One region of the Endozoicomonas sp. ALB115 genome, then DNA from elsewhere that is predicted to be linked to it. Evidence: predicted binding sites of a transcription regulator. Region 1 holds the regulator's gene; the other holds the start of a gene.
What was found. The regulator sigma-54, encoded in region 1, starts transcription at its own class of promoters, with help from an activator protein. The targets are predictions, from matches to a motif close to TGGCACNNNNNTTGCTNT.

Region 1 (6,597 bases):
ACGGTCATGGCGCGCATACCGGTTTCCAGCCGGTTGGCCAGCAGGGCGGAAGGGATTTTCGGGCTGATGCGTCCGGCCAGCAGAATCTCACCGGCAAACAGGTCCACCTGGGCATATTGGCCCGCTGCGGGGCCGGCTTTGGTCAGGGCCTGTTTTGGCAGCAGTTCGGTGGGAATCTGGACGGTTTTCAGATGTTCCGCCGTTAACGCTTCCCAGGCGGCAATATCTTCGGTAATCACCACCACCTGCGTGGTATCTGCTGACGCTACGGGCTGGGGCTGAGGTTGGCCCAGCAGCTGCCCCAGGGTCCAGGCACCGCCCAGGCCGAGCACGGCGGACAGGGCGATCATTACGGAGGTTCGTTGCATCATTGGTTATTCTCCAGCCACTATACAACGGTGGTCACGACACCCGAGAACGGGCTCCAGGCCAACACCGGAAACTTCTGCCATCCACTCTGATATTTCGGTTTCATGGGGAGATGGAGGTGAGGCCGCAAGTCGGCTTTTATATCCTGTGGTTGTGCATATAAACCGACCTACTGCACAAACAGCGTTTACGCCTATTCAGGCGTTTACCCCGCAAACAACCTCTGGATAAACGACAGTTCACCGGAGCTGTAGAGCGTCATCACCACCCCGGAGGCGATGGCCAGGGCGTAGGGGAAGTTAAGTCTGGCGGCCTCGTTGGCCTCCGGCAGCAGCCAGGTGCGAGCCAGCAGGCTAAGCCAGTAGCGGCGCAGAGAGGTGATCAGACCGCCTTTATAAATCAGGTAGAGGACGCCCAGCAGTGAACCGGCGATAAGGATGGCTGCGGTTTTGCAGAGCAACAGACCAATACTCGGTGCGTCCTGATGGCTCTTCATCTGACTATTCACGGCAGACAGATAAAAATTGAGCTGTCCGATGTGTTCTGGCTTGAAGTCACCGTTTTTTAGCTCAATGACCACATAACAACGAAGTTTCAGGAGATAAAACAGCAGATCGAGGTAGAAGTCATCACCGCCAACTTCAAGGTGAATCCGATAAAGTTTAGTACTGGTACCACCGTTATTATCTGAACGGTAGTGGCTCTCAATAAACCCCTCCTGCTCCAGTTTCTTCAAACCAGCACTGATGGTTGGTTGACTGGTACCTACCATTTGAGCCAGCGTTTTCTGTCCCGGCCAACACACCCCCTCGTTGTCTGCGAACGTGACCAGAACCACAAGCAAATACCTCTGCGTTGGTGTCAGTGCCTCCATGCCATGATCTTTCAAAGTAACTTTATTGACATCCTCCCAAGCTAAAGCAGTGGGATTCCTCCAGCGAGACGCTCATGCCCGAGCGCAAGAATGTTTCTGGCAGCGTTAATGTCACGCTGGTGTTCAGCTCCGCATTCTGAACAGCCCCATTACCTGGGCGGCCCCCTCTTATTCCAAGACCTGTTCTACCTTTCGGACTGCTGTCAGGAATTACCCCGCAGCACGAACAAGTCTGGGTGGAGGGGGCCGCCCAGGTTAGGCTTCGTTAACGATTTCAAAAACCACGCCTGCGTGATCGCACTTATAAGACAGCATGGTTTTCAATAATCCCCATCCGGCATCCAAAGCCGATTTGGCTTTGTTGGTTTTCACCATTGCCTGACTGGATACGTTGCCAACGAAGATGGCCGCATTCTCATTTACCAGTTTGCGGCTGTATTTGTGTAAGGCGTCTTGCCGCCTGTTTTTGATTTTGGCGTGAATCGCCTTGGCTCTTTGCTTGTTATTGGCTCTTTGGGCGATACCTAATTTTTGCTCCAGCATTCGGAGCAAAGAAAAGGACACCCATAAATTCGTCATTAATGTTTGAATTTGTGGGTGTCCTATTCTTCTGATAATACTTGCTCACTCAGCAACGCTTCATCATTGGCCTGTTGCGACTTGGGCGGTTCATCAAGAACTGTAACAAGGATACGACAGTCTTCAGGTAGTTTTATATTGGGTGGCAGGCACAGGTTGCCCCGCTCATCTGCTTTTGTCTCATAGGTGGTAGGCATTGGCTTTTCCTTAAATTGATCCTGTTTTGATAGGTTAGGGCGGTTATAATCCCTATGCAAGAACATGAGCTGGGGGGCAGGTCTTGATTCTTGAATTTGGTTAACTACTTATATTCTGGTCTGGAAGTGGCAGCGTTGTTCTTTCTATTAAAAAAACGCCCCCGCCAGGCGGGGGAGAAAAGGATCAGACAAACAAAATCAGATGCAGCGCCATACCAACCACAAACGCACCAATCATCGGTACCGAGGTTCTTTTCACCACTTCAAACGGTGAGATTTTGGCAATACCGGCACAGGCCATAATGACCGCCGAGATGGGGGACATGGAACGGCCCATGGAAGCGGCAAAGTTCATGGGCAGCAGCATGGCCACCGCAGGCACACCAAAGCTTTTGGCAACTTCTGGTGCCAGGGTGGCAAATGACAGGAAGGCTGCATTGCCAGAGCCCATCATAATGGCCGCAACAGCAATCAGCGTGGCCATAAACAGCGTCATACCGGCAGCACCGATACCCAGCCCCTGGGCAGAACCGAGCAGGGAGTCAATGGCACCAATATGTTTTAACCCTGTGGCAAAAATTTCAGCACCGATAATCAGACCTACCACCGGACCAAAAACAGCACCCATACCATTGAGGAATTGATCAAAGCCATCAAGGGACTGTTTCATTTTCCGGGTACGGATCACTTCACAGAACATGCCGGCAAATACGCTGATCAGCATGGCCATGACCAGGTTCATTTTGATGGACGACACCATCATTTTGGAAAAGATCAACAACAGGAAGAAAGGAATCATGGGCAGCAGCGCATAGAATGCCGGGGCCGGGTCTTTCTTGTCACCGTCTGTATGTTCGATGCCCTCGCCCACATGCTCGGCAACCCTGTAGCCATCTTTCAGGTCACACCGACGCTGCCAGACAAAGTGCAGGGCCGCCGCCACCAGCGCCATGGGGACGGTGATCCAGGCCTGATAATCCAGGAAGTATTCGGTAATTTCCAGTCCGGACTGGCTGGCGGCAAAGTTGGCATTCACCTGGGTGACACCGATTTCAAACGCCGCCGGAGAAGCGATCACGGCAACCGCTGAAGCCGGGCTTAAACCGATATTTCTCAGCACCGGATACAGCGTCACCATCAACAGCAAACCGAGACCCGTTGCCGAGGTGACGAACATTTGCAGCACAACACTGAGCAGATAACACAGTGCCAGTACCATATAAGGTGAGCGAAAACGGCTGATGGGCTTAACGGCCAGTCGAACCAGCGCTTCTGAGGCACCGATATGGGACATGTAGCTGGCAAAACCACCACAGGCCATGATGGTCAGACCCAGGCTGGCCATGCGGAAGCTGAATACCGTGTTCATCAGTTGAAACAGGTCAAAGGGGATAAAACCGGTGGCCTTGGCCGCTGGCAGAATGTCTTTTATCCCCATCAACGCGGCGGCACTTAGCAGGACAATACCGGCAATAGCCAGCGAGGCTGATGCACTGTAGTTCTTCACGATGGCGTATATAACCAGTGCAACTACGGGTATGACGATGAGTATATCCACAGGGGAATCCTGAAAATGGCTAAATTTCGCGCAGGTTATTTCTTGAACTTTTGGTTGTAAATGACCAATGTCAAATAATGATCGGGTAGTTTTTTTTAACCATTCTGACAGTCGTTATGACCGAACTTTAAAGGCGGAAAGCGCTTATAAGCCACACAAAAACACACGTAATTTCATCGTATTCAATCTTTGCACATTTTTTGCTAAAGCTATGGTTTCAGAAACGTCTATGGGTTTATAATCAGCCGCACATGGAGAGTAAGCCTCTGCAGCCTCCACGGACAACGAAGTAAAGGTATACGGTTGCCTATGAAGCCTTCCTTACAGCTCAAGATGGGCCAGCAGTTGACCATGACGCCGCAGCTGCAACAGGCCATCCGGCTGCTACAGCTATCGACCCTGGATCTTCAGCAGGAGATTCAGGAGGCCCTGGAGTCCAACCCCATGCTGGAGTCCGACGATAGCCAGACAGAGGACACCGCCAGCAGCACTGAAGGACGGGAAGAGCTCGTTGATCTGAGCGAAAAAGCCTCAGAACCTGAGCCTCAGGAGATGGCGGAATGGTCAGACAGCATTCCCAATGAACTGCCCGTGGACTCCGCCTGGGACGACGTGTATTCCAGCCTGCCGGCCAGCAGCGGTGACGATGATTATGACCCCCTGGCAAAATCCTCCGCTGTGGAGTCACTTCAGGATCACCTGGAATGGCAACTGGATATGGTGCCCATGAGCGACCGGGACCGGCTGATTGGTCTGGCGATCATCGAGGCGGTTAATCCGGATGGGTATTTAACCTGCACGCTGGATGACCTGTTTGTCTCTCTTCAATCCCAACTGGACGATCTGGAGATTGAAGAGATCCATGTGCTGCAACACCGGGTGCAACAATTCGATCCGGTGGGTTGTGGCAGTGTTGACCTTAGAGAGTGCCTGTTGGTTCAACTTCGTCAGCTGCCGCCCTCAACACCCCATTTCAACAATGCAGAAAAACTGCTCACCCGTTACCTTGAGTCCCTTGGCACCCGTGATTATGCCAGCATCATGCGTCATGCCAAACTGAAAGAAGACCAGCTGCGAGAAGCCCTCAGCCTGATTCAGAGCTTCCACCCAAAACCCGGCAGCACCATTGATCAGACAGAAGCCGAATATGTGGTTCCGGATATATCCGTCCGGAAAATCAGGGAACGCTGGACGGTGGAACTGAATTCCGACGCCCTGCCCAAACTGCGTATTAATAATAATTATGCGTCCATGGTTCAGAGAGCCAATAACAGCCGCGACAATGTGTTCATGAAGAACCATCTGCAAGAAGCCCGCTGGTTTTTGAAAAACCTGCAAAGTCGCAATGAAACATTGATGAAAGTGGCGAGCCAGATTATTACCTATCAGCAGGAGTTCCTGGAAAAAGGGGATGAAGCCATGAAACCCCTGGTGCTGGCGGATATTGCCGAGGCGGTGGGGATGCATGAGTCGACGATATCCCGGGTCACTACTCAGAAGTACATGCATACTCCCCGGGGTGTTTACGAGCTGAAGTACTTTTTTTCCAGCCATGTCAGCACCACGGAAGGGGGGGAGTGTTCCTCCACGGCCATTCGGGCCCATATCCGCAAACTTATTGCTGAAGAGACACCGCGCAAGCCCCTCAGTGACAATAAAATTGCAGCGATTCTGGGGGATCAGGGCATCAAGGTAGCAAGGCGCACCATTGCCAAATACCGTGAGTCCATGAATATTCCGCCATCCAATGAGCGTAAGCAGTTAGTGCCTTAGTACATCATTTTGAGGAGTTTGATGTGTGCAATCTCCGTTTACCCTGAGCGTCCTTCGGCTCCGCTTGGATGCACGGACGGAAGGTGATTGGCACAGTCTTTATTCAGGGCATGGTGCTTACGCCCTTCGACTCCGCTCAGGACGAATGGAGTTTGGATGTCATTGATAGGTATTGATAAGGGACGCCCATCAATCACATTGAAACAGTGTTCCGGAATTTTTTACACAAGCTCCGTTGATACACCGTTCAAAAAGCAGTTTTTTTTGTCTCAGGGCATTCCAAGCTGCACCGACAGTGATAGAATCGAACTCAGCCAGTACGAAAAATCCCGCGGACTGGTGATTATCTGGATAATGGGATTCAGGAGAGCGTTACATGCAAGTCAACATCAGTGGGCATCATGTCGAGGTAACAGAAGCTCTGCACGACTATGTGATCAAAAGACTGGAGCGTCTTGGTTCACATTTTGACCATATCACCAATGTACAGGTGACCCTGAGCGTCGAAAAGCTGGTGCAGAAAGCAGAAGCCGTTTTGCATACCCGCGGGGCCGAGATTAATGCCACCGCCGAGCACGAAGACATGTACGCAGCCATTGACCTGCTCTCGGACAAGTTGGATCGGCAGCTGGTTAAACGAAAAGAGAAAGCCCTGGACAGGCAACAGGGTGCCAGTGGCCATGCCCTTTGATTTATCAGGTTGCCATTCTTATTCAGCATGATTATTCACCGCATCCTAACCCCCGAGCGCACCCTTGACGGGGTGCACGGGGCCAGCAAAAAGAAAATCCTGGAATTTATCGCTGAACGCATCAGCAGCGATGCCCCCGAAATCAATGCCAAAGAACTGTTTGAAGCGCTGGTTGCCCGGGAGCGTCTTGGCACCACCGGACTGGGTGATGGCGTGGCTATTCCCCACTGTCGTTGCAAAGCCTGCCCGGAGCCTATCGGTCTTTTTATACGACTGGCGGAACCGGTTGATTTTGATGCGGTGGACCGTGAGCCCGTTGATCTGGTATTCGCGCTGATCGTGCCAGAAGGCGAAAACCAGGAACATCTTGAAATTTTAAGGACGCTGGCCGGGCGATTTCATTCTGCCCTGACCCTTCAGAAAATACGTTCGGCTACCAATACGACAATGCTCTATCGTACTATGAGTGAACAGTGAATAACGTGACAAAAAAGGCCATCATAGGTAATGATGGCCTGAAAGGTTCAACTGATCACAATGCTCTTATCTTTTGTTG
Region 2 (6,597 bases), on a different contig from region 1:
TGCCCAGAAAGCCAATGTTCATGGGCAGGCTGTCCACGGCCTTGAGCATGGTGCTGATATGCCAGGTGCCGGGCGTACAGGTGGTGGCATTGGTGCCGGTGGCAGGCCCCGTGCCGCCACCGAGCATGGTGGTGACACCGGAGGTCAGGGCTTCTTCAATCTGCTGGGGGCAGATAAAGTGAATATGGGCATCGACACCACCGGCGGTAATGATCTGCCCTTCTCCGGCAATCACCTCGGTGCCCGGGCCGATAATAATATCCACACCTTCCTGAACATCCGGGTTACCCGCCTTGCCAATTGTTTCAATACGACCCTGTTTGATACCGATATCGGCCTTGACGATACCCCAGTGGTCGAGAATCAGGGCGTTGGTGATAACGGTATCCACAACCTCTGCGCCGGGCCGCTGGCTTTGTCCCATACCGTCCCGGATTACCTTGCCACCGCCAAATTTCACTTCATCCCCGTAGACCGTGTAATCCTTTTCGGGGCTGATAAACAGTTCGGTATCCCCCAGACGAACTTTGTCGCCTACGGTGGGGCCAAACATATCCACATAGGTTTGCCGGTCCATCTGCGTACGTTTGATGGTCATTGTGTTTCTCCCGGCTGTTTTGGTTCTGGCAGTGTGCCCATCACCTCGCCACGGAATCCGTAAATGGTCTGTTTGCCGGCATAGCGAACCAGTTCGACCTGTCGGTCCTGGCCGGGTTCAAAACGGACAGCTGTCCCTGCCGGGATATTCAGGCGAAACCCGAGGGTCTGCTCACGGTCAAAAGCGAGGGCGGGGTTGGTTTCATAAAAGTGGTAGTGGGAACCCACCTGGATAGGACGGTCACCGGTATTGGCCACCGAGAGGGTTACGGTCTCCCTGCCGACGTTAATCTCAATGGGTTCGGCAGAGGCAATCACTTCTCCTGGTATCATGATCAATCCTCAGGCTATGGGGTTATGGACGGTGACCAGCTTGGTACCATCGGGGAAGGTGGCTTCCACCTGAACCTCGTGGATCATTTCCGGAATACCGTCCATCACCTGCTCACGGGTGATCACTTCACGGCCTTCATTCATTAACTGGGCCACTGTTTTACCGTCACGGGCACCTTCCATGATATGCATGGAGATCAGCGCGATGGCTTCCGGGTAGTTCAGTTTGACCCCGCGCCCTAAACGACGCTCGGCAACCAGTGCTGCGGTATAGAGAAGCAGCTTGTCTTTTTCCCGGGGGGTAAGTTCCATAGTGAGATCCTGCTTTAATTATTCGTTAATTTAGGTATTCCAGATGCGTGGCCGACACCCTTTGCGGCCATTGAATCGTTCTCTCTCAGCTTCCCAAATCCAGGTAAAAATGGTTCTGGCCTGCTCTGATGAATCGCCCAGGTAACGCACAATAAACACACCGGCCCGCCAGGTGATGGCGGTTACCCGGTGCCAGCCTTTATCGACCAGCTGGCTGTGCAGGCCGGGTAAGTCTGGCGGGCTTTCCAGGGTGATCAGAAAGGTGCCAAAGACCGTGTGATTATTGAGCCCCAGAAGGGAAGTGGGCAGTACAGACCCGGCAGCAAAATCAAGCCTGTCAAGGTAAAGCGGTTCGCTGTCCCTGGTCAGGGTGAGATGCTGGGTGAGTTGCCCACGGGTAAACTGCTCACCGCTGGCGGTTCGACCCAGACAGATAATATCCCAGCCTGCATAGAGTGCATCGCCAGTTAGTTCAATGCGGGTATCAAGCTCGGTAATGGCACCATTAAACAGGATGGTTTCCTGAGGCAGCCACTCCATGGAGGCTGAGTCGCTGACCGTGATATGCGTTGTCTGTTTTTGTAGTTGACCATTGCCGTTGAAATAGACTTTACCGGCAGCCGGGGTTGTGACCAGCCCATGGGCACCTTTTCTGATGGCAAAGCGCTGTACCAGTTCATCTCCGGCCACCAGACCACCGGGAGGATGCAGAATATAAAGATGGGTCAGGTCTTTGCCTTCCGGCCAGAAAGGACGTTGAATGCGCAGCGGCCCATAATGGCGGGTTCTCCCCATCAGGGTACGTCCATTCAGGTGTTTAAGTTCTACGTCTATCCCGGCACGCCAACCCGACGACGATGCCACGGCGCTATCAGGCCTGCTGCTCTGGTTACTCTCTGTCTCACCCGATGATGCTTGCATATTACAGCCTTGTGCTTTTTCTTATCCGGGATCATTTATTGGTGATCTTTTTGTGATCAATGGCAAAACCTGTGCCAGACACAGTATTTCACTGAATACGTCACTTGTCGCCGACATAATACCTGACCAAATAGTCATTATGAATGCCTTGATTTGGTGCGGCATCAGTTAATGTGCCTGCAAGGCGCGCCAAAATATGGCGTGACCCCTGTTGTTTCCGGCAAATGCCTGCCGGTCTGGAAAATTCAGGGCGGAGGCTCTCTTTCCCTGCCCGCTTTCCCATGGTGCAAGCACCGAAACTGACCATGGCACACCTCTTGCTATCCCCCTGTTCAGGAAAAGAACAGCGAACAATAGATAGCGGGGAAGCTATGAACAACCGGTTAAACAAACTATCCAGAAACTTTTTAACGGCATCGGTGGCTACTGCCGCACTGTCATTGTCAGTGATGGCACAGGCTGCAGACACCATTAAGGTTGGGGTGCTTCACTCCCTTTCCGGCACCATGGCCATCAGTGAAACCACGCTGAAAGATACCGTGTTGATGATGGTGGAAGAGCAGAATAAAAATGGTGGGGTGCTTGGCAAGAAGCTGGAGGCAGTGGTCGTTGATCCGGCCTCGGACTGGCCACTGTTTGCTGAGAAAGCCAGGGAGCTGCTGGTTAAGGAAGACGTCGATGTTATTTTTGGCGGCTGGACTTCCGTATCCCGCAAATCGGTACTGCCGGTGGTGGAAGAACTGAATGGCCTGATGTTCTACCCGGTTCAGTATGAAGGGGAAGAGTCCTCGAAAAATGTGTTTTATACCGGCGCGGCACCCAACCAGCAGGCCATTCCGGCGGTGGATTACCTGATGAGCGAAGAGGGTGGCGCGGTCACCCGTTTTGTTCTGGCCGGTACCGACTATGTTTATCCAAGAACCACCAACAAAATTCTGGAATCCTACCTGAAAAGCAAAGGTATCAAAGATGCTGACATCATGATCAATTATACGCCGTTCGGTCACTCAGACTGGCAGACCATTGTTTCTGATATCAAGAAGTTTGGTAATACCGGTAAAAAGACCGCGGTGATTTCCACCATCAATGGCGATGCCAATGTTCCATTCTACAAGGAACTGGGAAACCAGGGGGTTTCGGCTGAAGAGATTCCGGTGATTGCCTTCTCGGTGGGTGAAGAAGAACTTTCCGGCATTGATACCGGGCCACTGGTAGGTCACCTGGCGGCGTGGAATTATTTTATGAGTGCTGAAAGTGACACCAATGACGAATTTATTGAAACATGGCAGTCTTTTATCAAGGATGAAGAGCGTGTTGCCAATGACCCGATGGAGGCCACTTACATCGGCTTCAATATGTGGGTTGAGGCGGTTGAGAAGGCCGGTACCACCAACGTTGATTCAGTGCGTTCAGCGATGTATGGCATTACCGTTCCTAACCTGACCGGTGGCACAGCGGTGATGAATACCAACCACCATCTGACCAAGCCGGTATTGATTGGTGAGATTCAGGATGATGGTCAGTTTGAGATTGTCTGGGAAACCAAAGGTGGCGTTATTGGCGACGCCTGGACCGATTTTCTGCCGGAAAGTTCCAAAATTGTTGCTGACTGGTCGGCACCGGTTCAATGCGGCAACTATAACCTGGAAACCGGCGTCTGCTCCGGCCAGAACTACTGATTTATAAGATGATATGACAATCAGTGCCCTCCTTCCGTCAGGGAGGAATGGGCGTATAAGGATGTATTATGAATCAGAACCTCCGGCAGATGGTTCACAGTCTGCCAGCCCGCTTTCTCCTGTTCCTGCTGCTGATTTTATCGCGGCCGGTGTTGGCGGTGTCGCCCGAAGACCTTAAACCATTATTAAGCAAAAGTTCCTGGGGACAGCTGGAAGCTGTGATCACGTCCCTGGCGGAAGAAGGCAGCGAGTCCAGCCAACAGATTCTGGAACATTGGCTCAATGGCAAACTGTTTGTTGAGAAACAGCATAAACGACTGGTGTTCGCCGAAAAGACGCCGGATAAACAGTATCGGATTTTTGATCCTTTCCCTGCCAAGGGGGAGTTGCAAGGTGCGTCTTCAGTCCTTGGCACAGTAAAGAAAAGAGCGCTGAAAAAAGTAAGAATTAATAATCAACTGCGCTCAATCATTAAAACAGCACTGGCATCCTGGGACTTGAAAGCCAGTGACCCACAAACCCGCATAAATGCCTTATACGCCTCTCTGAAAACGCTGGATAGCAAAACGCTGGGTACACTCAGAACTATGAGGGCCAGCGAGGAGAATCAGGGAGTTATCAATGCCCTGGATATGGCTCTGGCCCTGGATCGCTTGCAGACGGGTTCGATCAGTGAACAAATAGCAGCGGTTGAGGTACTCACCCGTTCTGATCACCCCTTTATTCGTTCCGCACTGGCGGAGGCAGTAACCGCTACGGACCATACCACGCTGGCACAAACCATCACAACGGCACTGGCCGAAATTGACCAGCGACAGCAGTACTATACCGTGGCTGAAAATATCTTCTTTGGCTTGAGTCTTGGCTCTGTGCTGTTGCTGTCGGCTATCGGGCTGGCGATTACTTTCGGGGTGATGGGCGTGATTAATATGGCCCACGGAGAGATGATGATGCTCGGTGCCTATACGACGTTCGTCATTCAGTCTGTATTCCCGGAACTGATTGATCAGTCCCTGTTTATCGCCATACCCCTGGCCTTTCTGGTTGCCGGCGCTGCCGGGGTGCTTATTGAGCGGCTGGTTATCCGCCATCTCTATGGCCGTCCCCTGGAAACCCTGCTGGCGACCTTTGGTATCAGCCTGATTCTTCAGCAGGCGGTAAGAACGATCTTTTCACCACTGAATCAGGAAGTGGCAACCCCCGCCTGGATGAGTGGCTCGTGGGTAATTAATGAGGCGCTGTCGCTTACCTGGAACCGTTTATACATTGTCGGTTTCAGTCTGCTGGTGTTTATGGTGCTGCTGCTGGTGATGCGTTACACCCGCTTTGGGCTGAATATTCGCGCGGTGACCCAGAACCGCGCCATGGCCAGTTCCATGGGTATTCCTACCGGCCGGGTGGATGCCATGACCTTTGGCCTGGGCTCCGGTATTGCCGGTGTGGCGGGCGTCGCCCTGTCGCAGTTGACCAATGTTGGGCCAAACCTTGGCCAGAATTACATTATCGACTCCTTTATGGTGGTGGTGTTCGGCGGCGTAGGAAACCTGTGGGGCACATTGGTCGCCGCCATGGGGCTGGGTGTGGTGAATAAGTTTCTGGAGCCCTGGGCTGGTGCCGTGGTTGCCAAGATTCTGGTATTGGTTTTCATCATTCTGTTTATCCAGAAGCGACCCCGGGGGCTGTTTGCGCTCAAGGGGCGGGCAGTTGAGGGCTGACACATGACGAATGGATTCCAACAGGGGTTTTTATCCCGACTGTTACTTGAAGATCGTGCCGGTAAACTTCTTCTGTCGTCAGTGATGGCAATCACGATTGTGGTGGTGTTGCTCAACACATTGATGCCGGAAGGTTCTCCCCTGCACGTCAGCAACTATACCGTTACTCTGCTGGGTAAGTATCTCTGCTATGGATTGCTGGCCCTGGCATTGGATCTGGTCTGGGGATACTGCGGGATTCTCAGCCTGGGTCATGGGGCGTTTTTTGCCCTGGGCGGTTATGCCATGGGTATGTACCTGATGCGCCAGATTGGAGACCGTGGTGTTTATGGCAACCCGGAACTGCCGGACTTTATGGTGTTTCTGAACTGGCAGGAGCTGCCCTGGTACTGGTATGGGTTTGACTCTTTCGCTGTTGCCCTGGTAATGGTCGCCCTGGTGCCCGGTCTGCTGGCTTTCCTTTTTGGCTGGCTGGCTTTCCGGTCCAGGGTGACCGGTGTTTATCTCTCCATCATTACTCAGGCACTGACGTATGCCCTGATGCTGCTGTTCTTCCAGAATGACTTTGGCTTTGGTGGTAATAATGGCCTGACTGACTTTAAGGATCTGCTGGGTTTCAGCCTGCAAAGTGACCGTACCCGTGTGGTACTGCTTATGGCGTCTGCACTGGCACTGGTGCTGGGTTACCTGGTGTGTCGCTGGCTGGTGAGCAGCCGTTATGGCCGGGTGCTGGTGGCAGTGCGGGATGCTGAGAGCCGGGTACGCTTTATGGGCTACCGGGTTGAACACTACAAGCTGGTGGCGTTTACCCTGTCAGCAGTGCTTGCCGGTATTGCCGGTGCCCTCTATGTTCCCCAGGTTGGCATTATTAATCCGGGTGAGTTTTCTCCCATCAACTCTATTGAGCTGGTTGTCTGGGTAGCCGTCGGTGGTCGTGGAACACTCTATGGTGCGGTGATTGGTGCGGTCGTTGTTAACTACGCAAAAACCTGGTTTACCGGCGTTATGCCCGATGCCTGGCTGTTTGCCCTGGGGGCGCT

Region 2: ACO6VE_RS22515 (urease accessory protein UreD) is a predicted target of sigma-54. The motif match lies at 2,223-2,240, and genes of this name have one in related genera.

Annotation. Positions count from the first base shown of each region.
Region 1 covers NZ_JBLYZG010000011.1:25,435-32,031, forward strand. Annotated here, with positions in the region: gene cpaB (Flp pilus assembly protein CpaB) at 1-371, opposite strand, end outside; gene ACO6VE_RS07250 (PDDEXK nuclease domain-containing protein) at 575-1,258, opposite strand; partial or broken gene ACO6VE_RS07255 (hypothetical protein) at 1,285-1,365, opposite strand; gene ACO6VE_RS07260 (IS200/IS605 family accessory protein TnpB-related protein) at 1,499-1,786, opposite strand; gene ACO6VE_RS07265 (hypothetical protein) at 1,846-2,019, opposite strand; gene dcuC (C4-dicarboxylate transporter DcuC) at 2,204-3,577, opposite strand; gene ACO6VE_RS07275 (RNA polymerase factor sigma-54) at 3,887-5,350, shown strand; gene hpf (ribosome hibernation-promoting factor, HPF/YfiA family) at 5,727-6,041, shown strand; gene ACO6VE_RS07285 (PTS sugar transporter subunit IIA) at 6,069-6,518, shown strand.
Region 2 covers NZ_JBLYZG010000089.1:5,374-11,970, reverse strand. Annotated here, with positions in the region: gene ureC (urease subunit alpha) at 1-598, opposite strand, end outside; gene ACO6VE_RS22525 (urease subunit beta) at 595-930, opposite strand; gene ACO6VE_RS22520 (urease subunit gamma) at 940-1,242, opposite strand; gene ACO6VE_RS22515 (urease accessory protein UreD) at 1,273-2,163, opposite strand; gene urtA (urea ABC transporter substrate-binding protein) at 2,613-3,842, shown strand; gene urtB (urea ABC transporter permease subunit UrtB) at 3,911-5,557, shown strand; gene urtC (urea ABC transporter permease subunit UrtC) at 5,561-6,597, shown strand, end outside.